2 regions of the Streptomyces sp. NPDC053493 genome follow, and region 1 is predicted to be linked to the other one. Evidence: riboswitches for the same ligand, from Rfam matches in the RefSeq annotation. Region 1 holds a riboswitch; the other holds the start of a gene.

Region 1 (4,388 bases):
CGCTGCTGCCGACGGCGCCGGTGGTGTGGCTGCTGCTGGTCCTGTTCGTGGGCAGCGGCTGAGCGGCGCCTTCGGCGTACGACGCCTGCCAGAAGGGCCCCTGCCCGGCACCCGAGGTGCCGGGCAGGGGCCCTTCTCGTGGGCCGTCCCACGGGACGGAGCCGGTCGCGGATTCCGTCTGCGACACTGGTAGGACCATGCCCAAGCCCGGAGAACTCACTTTCGTCGCCCCGCGCGGAGCCAAGCAGCCCCCGCGGCACCTCGCCGACCTCACGCCCGCAGAGCGCAAGGAGGCGGTCGCCGCGATCGGCGAGAAGCCGTTTCGCGCCAAGCAGCTGTCCACGCACTACTTCGCGCGGTACGCGCACGACCCGGCGGAGTGGACCGACATTCCCGCCGGTGCGCGCGAGAAGCTGGCGGGGGAGCTGCTGCCCGATCTGATGTCGGTGGTGCGGCACGTCTCGTGCGACGACGACACCACCCGTAAGACGCTGTGGCGGCTGCACGACGGCACGCTCGTGGAGTCGGTGCTCATGCGCTACCCGGACCGGGTGACGATGTGCATCTCCTCGCAGGCCGGCTGCGGCATGAACTGTCCGTTCTGCGCGACCGGGCAGGCCGGTCTGGACCGGAACCTGTCGACGGCCGAGATCGTGCACCAGATCGTCGACGGCATGCGCGCGCTGCGCGACGGCGAGGTGCCCGGTGGGCCCGCGCGGCTGTCGAACATCGTGTTCATGGGCATGGGCGAGCCGCTCGCCAACTACAAGCGGGTGGTCGGCGCGATCCGCCGGCTGACGGATCCCGAGCCGGACGGGCTCGGCCTGTCGCAGCGCGGGATCACCGTCTCGACCGTCGGTCTGGTGCCGGCGATGCTGCGGTTCGCCGACGAGGGCTTCAAGTGCCGGCTCGCGGTCTCGCTGCACGCGCCCGACGACGAGCTGCGCGACACGCTGGTGCCGGTCAACACCCGCTGGAAGGTCCGCGAGGTCCTGGACGCGGCCTGGGAGTACGCGGAGAAGTCCGGCCGCCGGATCTCCATCGAGTACGCGCTGATCCGCGACATCAACGACCAGGCCTGGCGCGGTGACCTGCTGGGCCGGCTGCTCAAGGGCAAGCGGGTGCACGTCAACCTCATTCCGCTGAACCCGACGCCCGGCTCGAAGTGGACCGCGTCGCGTCCCGAGGACGAGAAGGCGTTCATCGAGGCGATCGCCGCCCACGGCGTGCCGGTGACCGTCCGCGACACCCGCGGTCAGGAGATCGACGGTGCCTGTGGACAGCTCGCCGCCGCCGAACGCTGACCTTGTACTCTGAGCTCGAACACATCTGCATATTCCGACAGGGGAGCGCCACAGCGCTGAGAGTGCGGTGACCGTCAGACCGCAGACCCTCTGAACCTCGCCCAGGTCATTCTGGGTAGGAAGTTCGGTCGTAACTCGAGCTGTTGCGCCCTGCCCGCGCCCGGTGTTCCCGGTCGCGGGCAGGGCCGCGTCTCTTCCTGGTCACACCCAGGAGGAAAACCAGTGAGCACCACCAAGGTGGGCACCAAGAAGGCCGCCGCCGCCGCGCTCGTCGCGGCGCTCGGCGTCACCACCCTCGCCGCGTGCGGCGGCGGGGACGGCGGCAAGGACAAGGGCGCCGGCACTCCCGCGCCCAAGACCGTCACCCTCGTCAGCCACGACTCCTTCAACGCCTCCAAGGAGGTGCTGGCGGAGTTCACGAAGAAGACCGGCTTCACGGTCAAGGTCCTCAAGAGCGGTGACGCCGGCGAGGCCGTCAACAAGGAGATCCTGACCAAGGGCTCGCCGCAGGGCGACGTCTTCTTCGGCGTCGACAACACGCTGCTGTCCCGCGCCCTCGACAACGGCATCTTCACCTCGTACGAGGCGAAGGGCCTGGACCGGATCCCGGCCGCGCTGCAGCTCGACAAGGAGCAGCACCGGGTCACGCCGATCGACTCCGGCGACATCTGCGTCAACTACGACAAGCAGTACTTCGCCGGCAGGAAGCTCACGCCGCCGCAGACCTTCGACGACCTGGCCAAGCCGGAGTACAAGGACCTCCTCGTCGTCGAGAACCCCGAGCGCTCCTCCCCGGGCCTCGGCTTCCTGCTGGGCACCGCCGCGAAGTACGGCGACGCGGGCTGGCCGGACTACTGGAAGAAGCTCAAGGCCAACGGCGTGAAGACCGTCGACAGCTGGGAGCTGGCCTACAACCAGGAGTTCTCCGGCTCGGCCGGCGGCAAGAAGGCCAAGGGCGACCGTCCGCTGGTCGTCTCCTACGCCTCCTCCCCGCCGGTCGAGGTGCTGTACGCCGACCCGCAGCCGAAGGTGGCGCCGACCGGCGTGTCCACGGGCACCTGCTTCCGGCAGACCGAGTTCGCCGGTCTGCTGAACGGGGCGAAGAACCCGGAGGGCGGCAAGGCGCTGATCGACTTCCTGATCTCCAAGAGGTTCCAGGACGACATGCCGCTGCAGATGTTCGTCAACCCCGTCACGAACGACGCGACGCTGCCCGCGCTCTTCACCCAGCACGGCGTGGTGATCGACAAGCCGGAGACCCTGGAGCCGAAGAAGATCGCCGACCACCGTGACCAGTGGATCCAGCAGTGGACCTCGCTCGTCCTGAAGTAGCCCGGAATCCCGGCGAGGGGCCCGCCGAGGGCCCCGGCCGGGAGTCCGTCCGCGCGGGCCGCGTCAGGGGAAGCGCGGCGCGGCTCGCGCTGATGGTGCTGCCCGTCGCGTTCTTCGCGGTCTTCTTCGCCTGGCCCGTCGTCTCGATCGTCGAGCGCGGGCTGAGGCCGGAGGGGCGGTGGGAGTTCGGCCGGTTCGGCGAGACGCTCGCCCGGCCGGAGATCCTGGACGTCCTGTGGTTCACGCTGTGGCAGGCGCTCGCCTCCACCGCGCTGACGCTGCTCGTCGCGCTGCCCGGCGCGTACGTCTTCGCCCGCCTCGACTTCCCCGGCAAACAGCTCCTGCGGGCGGTCGTCACGGTGCCGTTCGTGCTGCCCACCGTCATGGTCGGCACCGCGTTCCTCGCCCTGGTGGGCCGCCGGGGCCTGCTCGACGAGCTGTGGGGCGTGCGGCTCGACACCACGGTGTGGGCGATCCTGCTCGCCCATGTCTTCTTCAACTACGCGGTCGTCGTCCGCACCGTCGGCGGCCTGTGGTCGCAGCTCGACCCGCGCCAGGAGGAGGCCGCCCGGGTCCTGGGCGCCTCCCGGTGGCGGGCCTGGCGGACGGTGACGCTGCCGGCGCTCGGCCCGGCGGTCGCCGCCGCCGCGCTGATGGTCTTCCTGTTCACCGCGAGCTCCTTCGGCATCGTGCAGATCCTCGGCGGTCCGGCGTACTCCACGCTGGAGACCGAGATCTACCGGCAGACCGCCGACCGGCTCCAGCTGTCGACGGCCGCCGTGCTCACGATGGTGCAGTTCGTCGCCGTCGGTGTGGTCCTCGCCGTGCACGCCCGGACGGTACGGCGCCGGGAGACGGCGCTGAAGCTGCTCCCGCCGGAGCGCACCGCGCGCCGGCCGCGCGGCGCGGGCCAGTGGGCGCTGCTCGGCGCCGTCCTGCTGTCGGTGGCGCTGCTGATCCTCGCCCCGCTCGGCGTCCTCGTCGAGCGTTCCCTCGCCACGCCCGCCGGCTACGGCCTCGACTACTACCGGGCGCTGGGATCGGTCGACGAGAACGGCACCTTCCTGGTGCCGATGACCGACACCGTCGTCAACTCGCTGCGGTACGCGCTCGCCGCGACCGGCATCGCCGTCCTCGTCGGCGGGCTCGCGGCGGCCGCGCTCACCCGGCGGGCGGGCCGCCTGGTCCGCGGCTTCGACGCGCTGCTGATGCTGCCGCTCGGCGTGTCCGCCGTCACCGTCGGCTTCGGCTTCCTCATCACCCTCGACGAGCCGCCGCTCGACCTGCGCGCCAGCTGGATCCTGGTGCCGCTGGCCCAAGCCCTGGTCGGCGTGCCCTTCGTCGTACGGACCATGCTGCCCGTGCTGCGGGCGGTCGACGAACGGCTGCGGGAGGCCGCCGCGGTGCTCGGGGCCTCGCCGTGGCGGGCGTGGCGGGAGGTCGACCTGCCGCTCGTACGGCGGGCGCTGCTGATCGCCGCCGGTTTCGCCTTCGCGGTCTCGCTCGGCGAGTTCGGCGCGACCGTCTTCATCGCCCGTCCCGACAACCCGACCCTGCCGGTCGCCGTGGCCCGGCTCCTGAACCGGCCCGGCGAGCTCAACTACGGCCAGGCCATGGCCCTTTCGACGATTCTGATGGTGGTGTGCGCGGTGTCCCTGCTGCTCCTCGAACGGCTCCGCACCGACCGGACCTCGGGAGAGTTCTGATGCTGACGCTCACGGACGCGACCGTACGCTTCGGGGAGCGGGCCGT
Region 2 (4,388 bases), on a different contig from region 1:
GCCGCGAACTCGGCCGACTTCTCCGCCATGCCCGCCTCGATCTCCTCGGCCTTCAGGTCACCGCCGTGCTCGCGGCGGATGTCCTGGGAGATCTTCATCGAGCAGAACTTCGGCCCGCACATCGAGCAGAAGTGCGCCGTCTTCGCGGGCTCCGCCGGCAGCGTCTCGTCGTGGAACTCCCGGGCCGTGTCCGGGTCGAGGGCCAGGTTGAACTGGTCCTCCCAGCGGAACTCGAAGCGCGCGTCGGACAGCGCGTCGTCCCACTCCTGCGCGCCCGGGTGCCCCTTCGCCAGGTCCGCCGCGTGCGCCGCGATCTTGTAGGTGATCACGCCGGTCTTCACGTCGTCCTTGTTCGGCAGGCCCAGGTGCTCCTTGGGCGTGACGTAGCAGAGCATCGCCGTGCCCCACCAGGCGATCATCGCCGCGCCGATGCCCGAGGTGATGTGGTCGTACGCGGGCGCGACGTCCGTGGTCAGCGGGCCGAGCGTGTAGAACGGCGCCTCCTCGCAGATCTCCTGCTGGAGGTCGATGTTCTCCTTGATCTTGTGCATCGGGACGTGGCCCGGGCCCTCGATCATCGTCTGGACGTTCATGCGCTTGGCGATCGTGTTCAGCTCGCCGAGCGTGCGCAGCTCCGCGAACTGGGCGTCGTCGTTGGCGTCCGCGATCGAGCCGGGCCGCAGGCCGTCGCCGAGCGAGTACGTGACGTCGTACGCCGCGAGGATCTCGCAGAGCTCCTCGAAGTTCGTGTAGAGGAAGTTCTCCTTGTGGTGCGCGAGGCACCAGGCGGCCATGATCGAGCCGCCGCGCGAGACGATGCCGGTCTTGCGGCGGGCGGTCAGCGGCACGTACGGCAGCAGCACGCCGGCATGCACCGTCATGTAGTCGACGCCCTGCTCGGCCTGCTCGACGACCGTGTCCTTGTAGATCTCCCAGGTCAGCTCCTCGGCCTTGCCGTCGACCTTCTCCAGGGCCTGGTAGAGCGGCACGGTGCCGATCGGCACGGGGGAGTTGCGCAGCACCCACTCGCGGGTGGTGTGGATGTTGCGGCCGGTGGACAGGTCCATGACCGTGTCGGCGCCCCACTTGGTCGCCCAGGTCATCTTCTCCACCTCCTCCTCGATGGAGGAGGTGACGGCGGAGTTGCCGATGTTGGCGTTGACCTTCACCAGGAAACGCTTGCCGATGATCATCGGCTCGATCTCCGGGTGGTTGACGTTGGCCGGGAGCACGGCGCGGCCGGCCGCGATCTCCTCGCGGACGACCTCGGGAGCGACGTTCTCGCGGATCGCGACGAACTCCATCTCCGGCGTGATCTCGCCACGGCGGGCGTACGCGAGCTGGGTCACGGCCTGACCGCCGCGGCCCCGGCGGGGCAGCCGCGGCCGGCCCGGGAAGACCGCGTCGAGGTTCTTCAGACCGCCGCCGCGCGGCGAGGTGTGCTTGATCCCGTCGTCCTCGGGACGGACGGGACGGCCCGCGTACTCCTCGGTGTCGCCGCGCGCGATGATCCAGTTCTCGCGCAGCGGCGGCAGGCCGCGTCGGACGTCGGTGTCGAGGGTGGGGTCGGTGTACGGACCGGACGTGTCGTACAGCGTCACGTCCTTGCCGTTGGTGAGGTGCACCTGGCGGACGGGCACCCGGAGGTCGGGGCGGGAACCCTCGACGTATCCCTTGTGCCAGCCCGGCGTGCGCTCCTGCTGGTCACCCGAGCCGTTCTGGCCGGAGGCAGGCGTGCGTGCATCCTGAATGGTCATGAGACCGAATCTCCCTACGCCGGCATTACCCGGTAACAGGTTCGGCGGTCGGCGCAGCGAATCGTCAGCGCCCTCTCAGCCCGGTGCTCCGAGCTCCCGCGTGTGCAAAGGTGCCACCACGCTAGCGTCATCCCTGGCGTGCTGAACAGTGGGGCCCCACCTGTTCTTGCGATGATCGACCCGTGACTCCCACGCATCAGACCCCCGAACCGCACGGCGAACCGCACGGCCACGGCCACAGCCACGGCCACGGGCCCGCCGCGCCCGTCTCCCGGCATCTGCGCAGAGTCATCGCCGCCGTCCTGATCCCCTTCGCCACCGCCGTGGTCGTCGGGCTCGTGGTGCTGTGGCCCGGCGGCACGCCCGCCCACCAGCGCACCGGCGTCGGCTTCGACCGGCAGACCGAGCAGGGCAAGGTCGTCTCCGTCGAGCACGTCGACTGCAAGGACGTGAACGCCGCCCAGGTCCCGCCGACCGGCGACACCTCGACACCGGAGGGCCGCGAGGCGGTCAACTCCCAGCAGGGCCAGTGCGCCAAGGCGAACGTCGAGGTCACCACGGGCCCGAACAAGGGCCGTACGTTCACCGAGATCGTGCAGCCGGACGCGCCGCGGCAACTCCACGAGGGCCAGGGCGTGGTGGTGGCGTACGCGCCCGACGCCCCGCGCGACCTGCAGTACTCGGTCACCGACGTGAACCGGAAGGTGCCGATCGCGGTGCTCGCCGGCATCTTCGCGCTCGCCGTCGTGGTCGTGGGCCGGATGCGCGGCGTGATGGCGCTGATCGCGCTCGCCGTGAGCTTCCTGGTGCTGACCCTCTTCATCCTGCCGGCGATCCTCGAGGGCTCGAATCCCCTGCTGGTCGCGGTCGTCGGGTCGAGCGCGATCATGCTGATCGCGCTCTACATGTGCCACGGGCTGTCCGCCCGCACCTCGGTCGCGGTGCTCGGCACCCTGATCTCGCTGCTGCTGATCGGTCTGCTGGGCTCGGTGTTCATCGACTGGGCCTCGCTCAGCGGCAACACCGACGACAACACCGGCCTCATCCACGGCCTCTACCCGGAACTCGACATGTCCGGCCTGCTGCTCGCCGGCATCATCATCGGTTCGCTCGGCGTGCTCGACGACGTGACGGTCACGCAGACCTCGGCGGTCTGGGAACTCCACCAGGCCGACCCGACGATGGGGCCGCGGGCGCTGTACCGGGCCGCGATCCGGATCGGCCGCGACCACATCGCCTCGGTGGTGAACACCCTGGTGCTCGCCTACGCCGGCGCCGCGTTGCCACTGCTGCTGCTGTTCTCCATCGCGCAGAGCAGCGTGGGGACGGTGGCCAACAGCGAGCTGGTCGCGGAGGAGATCGTCCGCACGCTGGTCGGGTCGATCGGCCTGGTCGCCTCGGTCCCGCTCACGACCGGCCTCGCGGCGCTGGTGGTGTCGGCCGACCGGCCGGGAGCCGCGGACGCGGCGGGGGGCGCGGGCGATGGTCGTGGCGGTGGCGTACGGAGCGGTCGCGGCGTCCGGGGCGGCGGGGGCGGCCGCCGCCGGAGGGCCAAGTGACCGCGTGAGGGCAGGGCGAAGGCCGGGTCGGGCCCGGGTCAGGGCGGAGTCGGGCCCGGGTCAGGGCCTACGTGTCGGGCGCGGCCGCCGATCCGGTCGTGGGGTCCGGTCGGGCCGCTTGAGCGGTCAGCCCGCGTTCTCCTCCGCCAGGATCCGCCCGAGCGCCGCCTCCAGGTTGTCCTCGAAGTCGCCCAGCGTCCGTTCCTGACCGAGCGGGACGAGCTTGTCCGTACGGTCGAGGAAGGCGACCAGCGGTGGCGCGCTCGCCCGGAACAGGGCGCGGTCGCTGCCGACCTGGAGCCGGATCGTCACGTCGGAGAGCACCTCGGGATCGGTCGGGGCGATGTGCACATCGCCGTCCCCGCTGGGCCGGTTGATCCCGTCGAGCAGCAGCTCACGGCCGAACGCCCAGGTGACGGGCGCGTCTCCGGGCAGGTGGAAGGTCATCCGCACCGCATAGGGGTCGCGGGTCTCGTACCGCAGTTCCACCGGGATCCTGAAGGCGAGCTCCTCGGAGACGAGGAAGCTCATCAGAACCTCGGCCTGAACCGTCTCTCGCATCATGTACCCCGCATTAGATGGGCAGTTGTGTGAACACGCCGCTTGAAGGAGTGGTCGAAACGGCCAGGAATGATCCCTCTTGGCCCTCTTGACGCAATCGTGCTCGAAGCGCTAGCAGATCACAAGGAGTGATTTTTCAGATACTGATAGAGAACGCGAGGGAGCTGAAGAGCTTCCCGATCTCATTCTGTAGCCGGTCGATCGCGGGGAGCAATCGCTCTTCCTGGTGGAGTGGGAGTGAAATCGCCATCGCGGCCGCTGTGGACCCCGCGGTGAGGGGAATGGCGGCGCAGACCGTGCCGAGCGCATATTCCTGACGCTCCACCAGGGGTTCCATTCGCCCCATACGACCCAAACGGTCCAAAAGGGACCGGCGATTACGCACCGTGTACGGAGTGATGGCCTCCACCGGGTGCCGCTCGAGGTGGTCTTGACGGCTCTTCAGATCGAGTTGGCTCAGCAGGCACTGCCCGATCGCGTGCGCGTGCCCGGTCTCCCGGAAGTCGGCCCA

The links. Region 1 has a riboswitch for thiamine pyrophosphate ahead of ACIGO8_RS00430 (thiamine ABC transporter substrate binding subunit). Riboswitches for the same ligand answer to the same signal wherever they lie in the genome.
Region 2: another riboswitch for thiamine pyrophosphate. It lies ahead of thiC (phosphomethylpyrimidine synthase ThiC); the one in region 1 lies ahead of ACIGO8_RS00430 (thiamine ABC transporter substrate binding subunit).

Annotation. Positions count from the first base shown of each region.
Region 1 is NZ_JBITXS010000001.1:101,710-106,097, reverse strand. It holds gene ACIGO8_RS00440 (phosphatidate cytidylyltransferase) at 1-62, shown strand, start outside; gene rlmN (23S rRNA (adenine(2503)-C(2))-methyltransferase RlmN) at 198-1,304, shown strand; TPP riboswitch at 1,334-1,444, shown strand; gene ACIGO8_RS00430 (thiamine ABC transporter substrate binding subunit) at 1,542-2,636, shown strand; gene ACIGO8_RS00425 (ABC transporter permease) at 2,729-4,342, shown strand; gene ACIGO8_RS00420 (ABC transporter ATP-binding protein) at 4,342-4,388, shown strand, end outside.
Region 2 is NZ_JBITXS010000004.1:156,916-161,303, forward strand. It holds gene thiC (phosphomethylpyrimidine synthase ThiC) at 1-1,757, opposite strand, end outside; TPP riboswitch at 1,752-1,867, opposite strand; gene ACIGO8_RS14045 (YibE/F family protein) at 1,940-3,316, shown strand; gene ACIGO8_RS14050 (SsgA family sporulation/cell division regulator) at 3,443-3,877, opposite strand; gene ACIGO8_RS14055 (IclR family transcriptional regulator) at 4,014-4,388, opposite strand, start outside.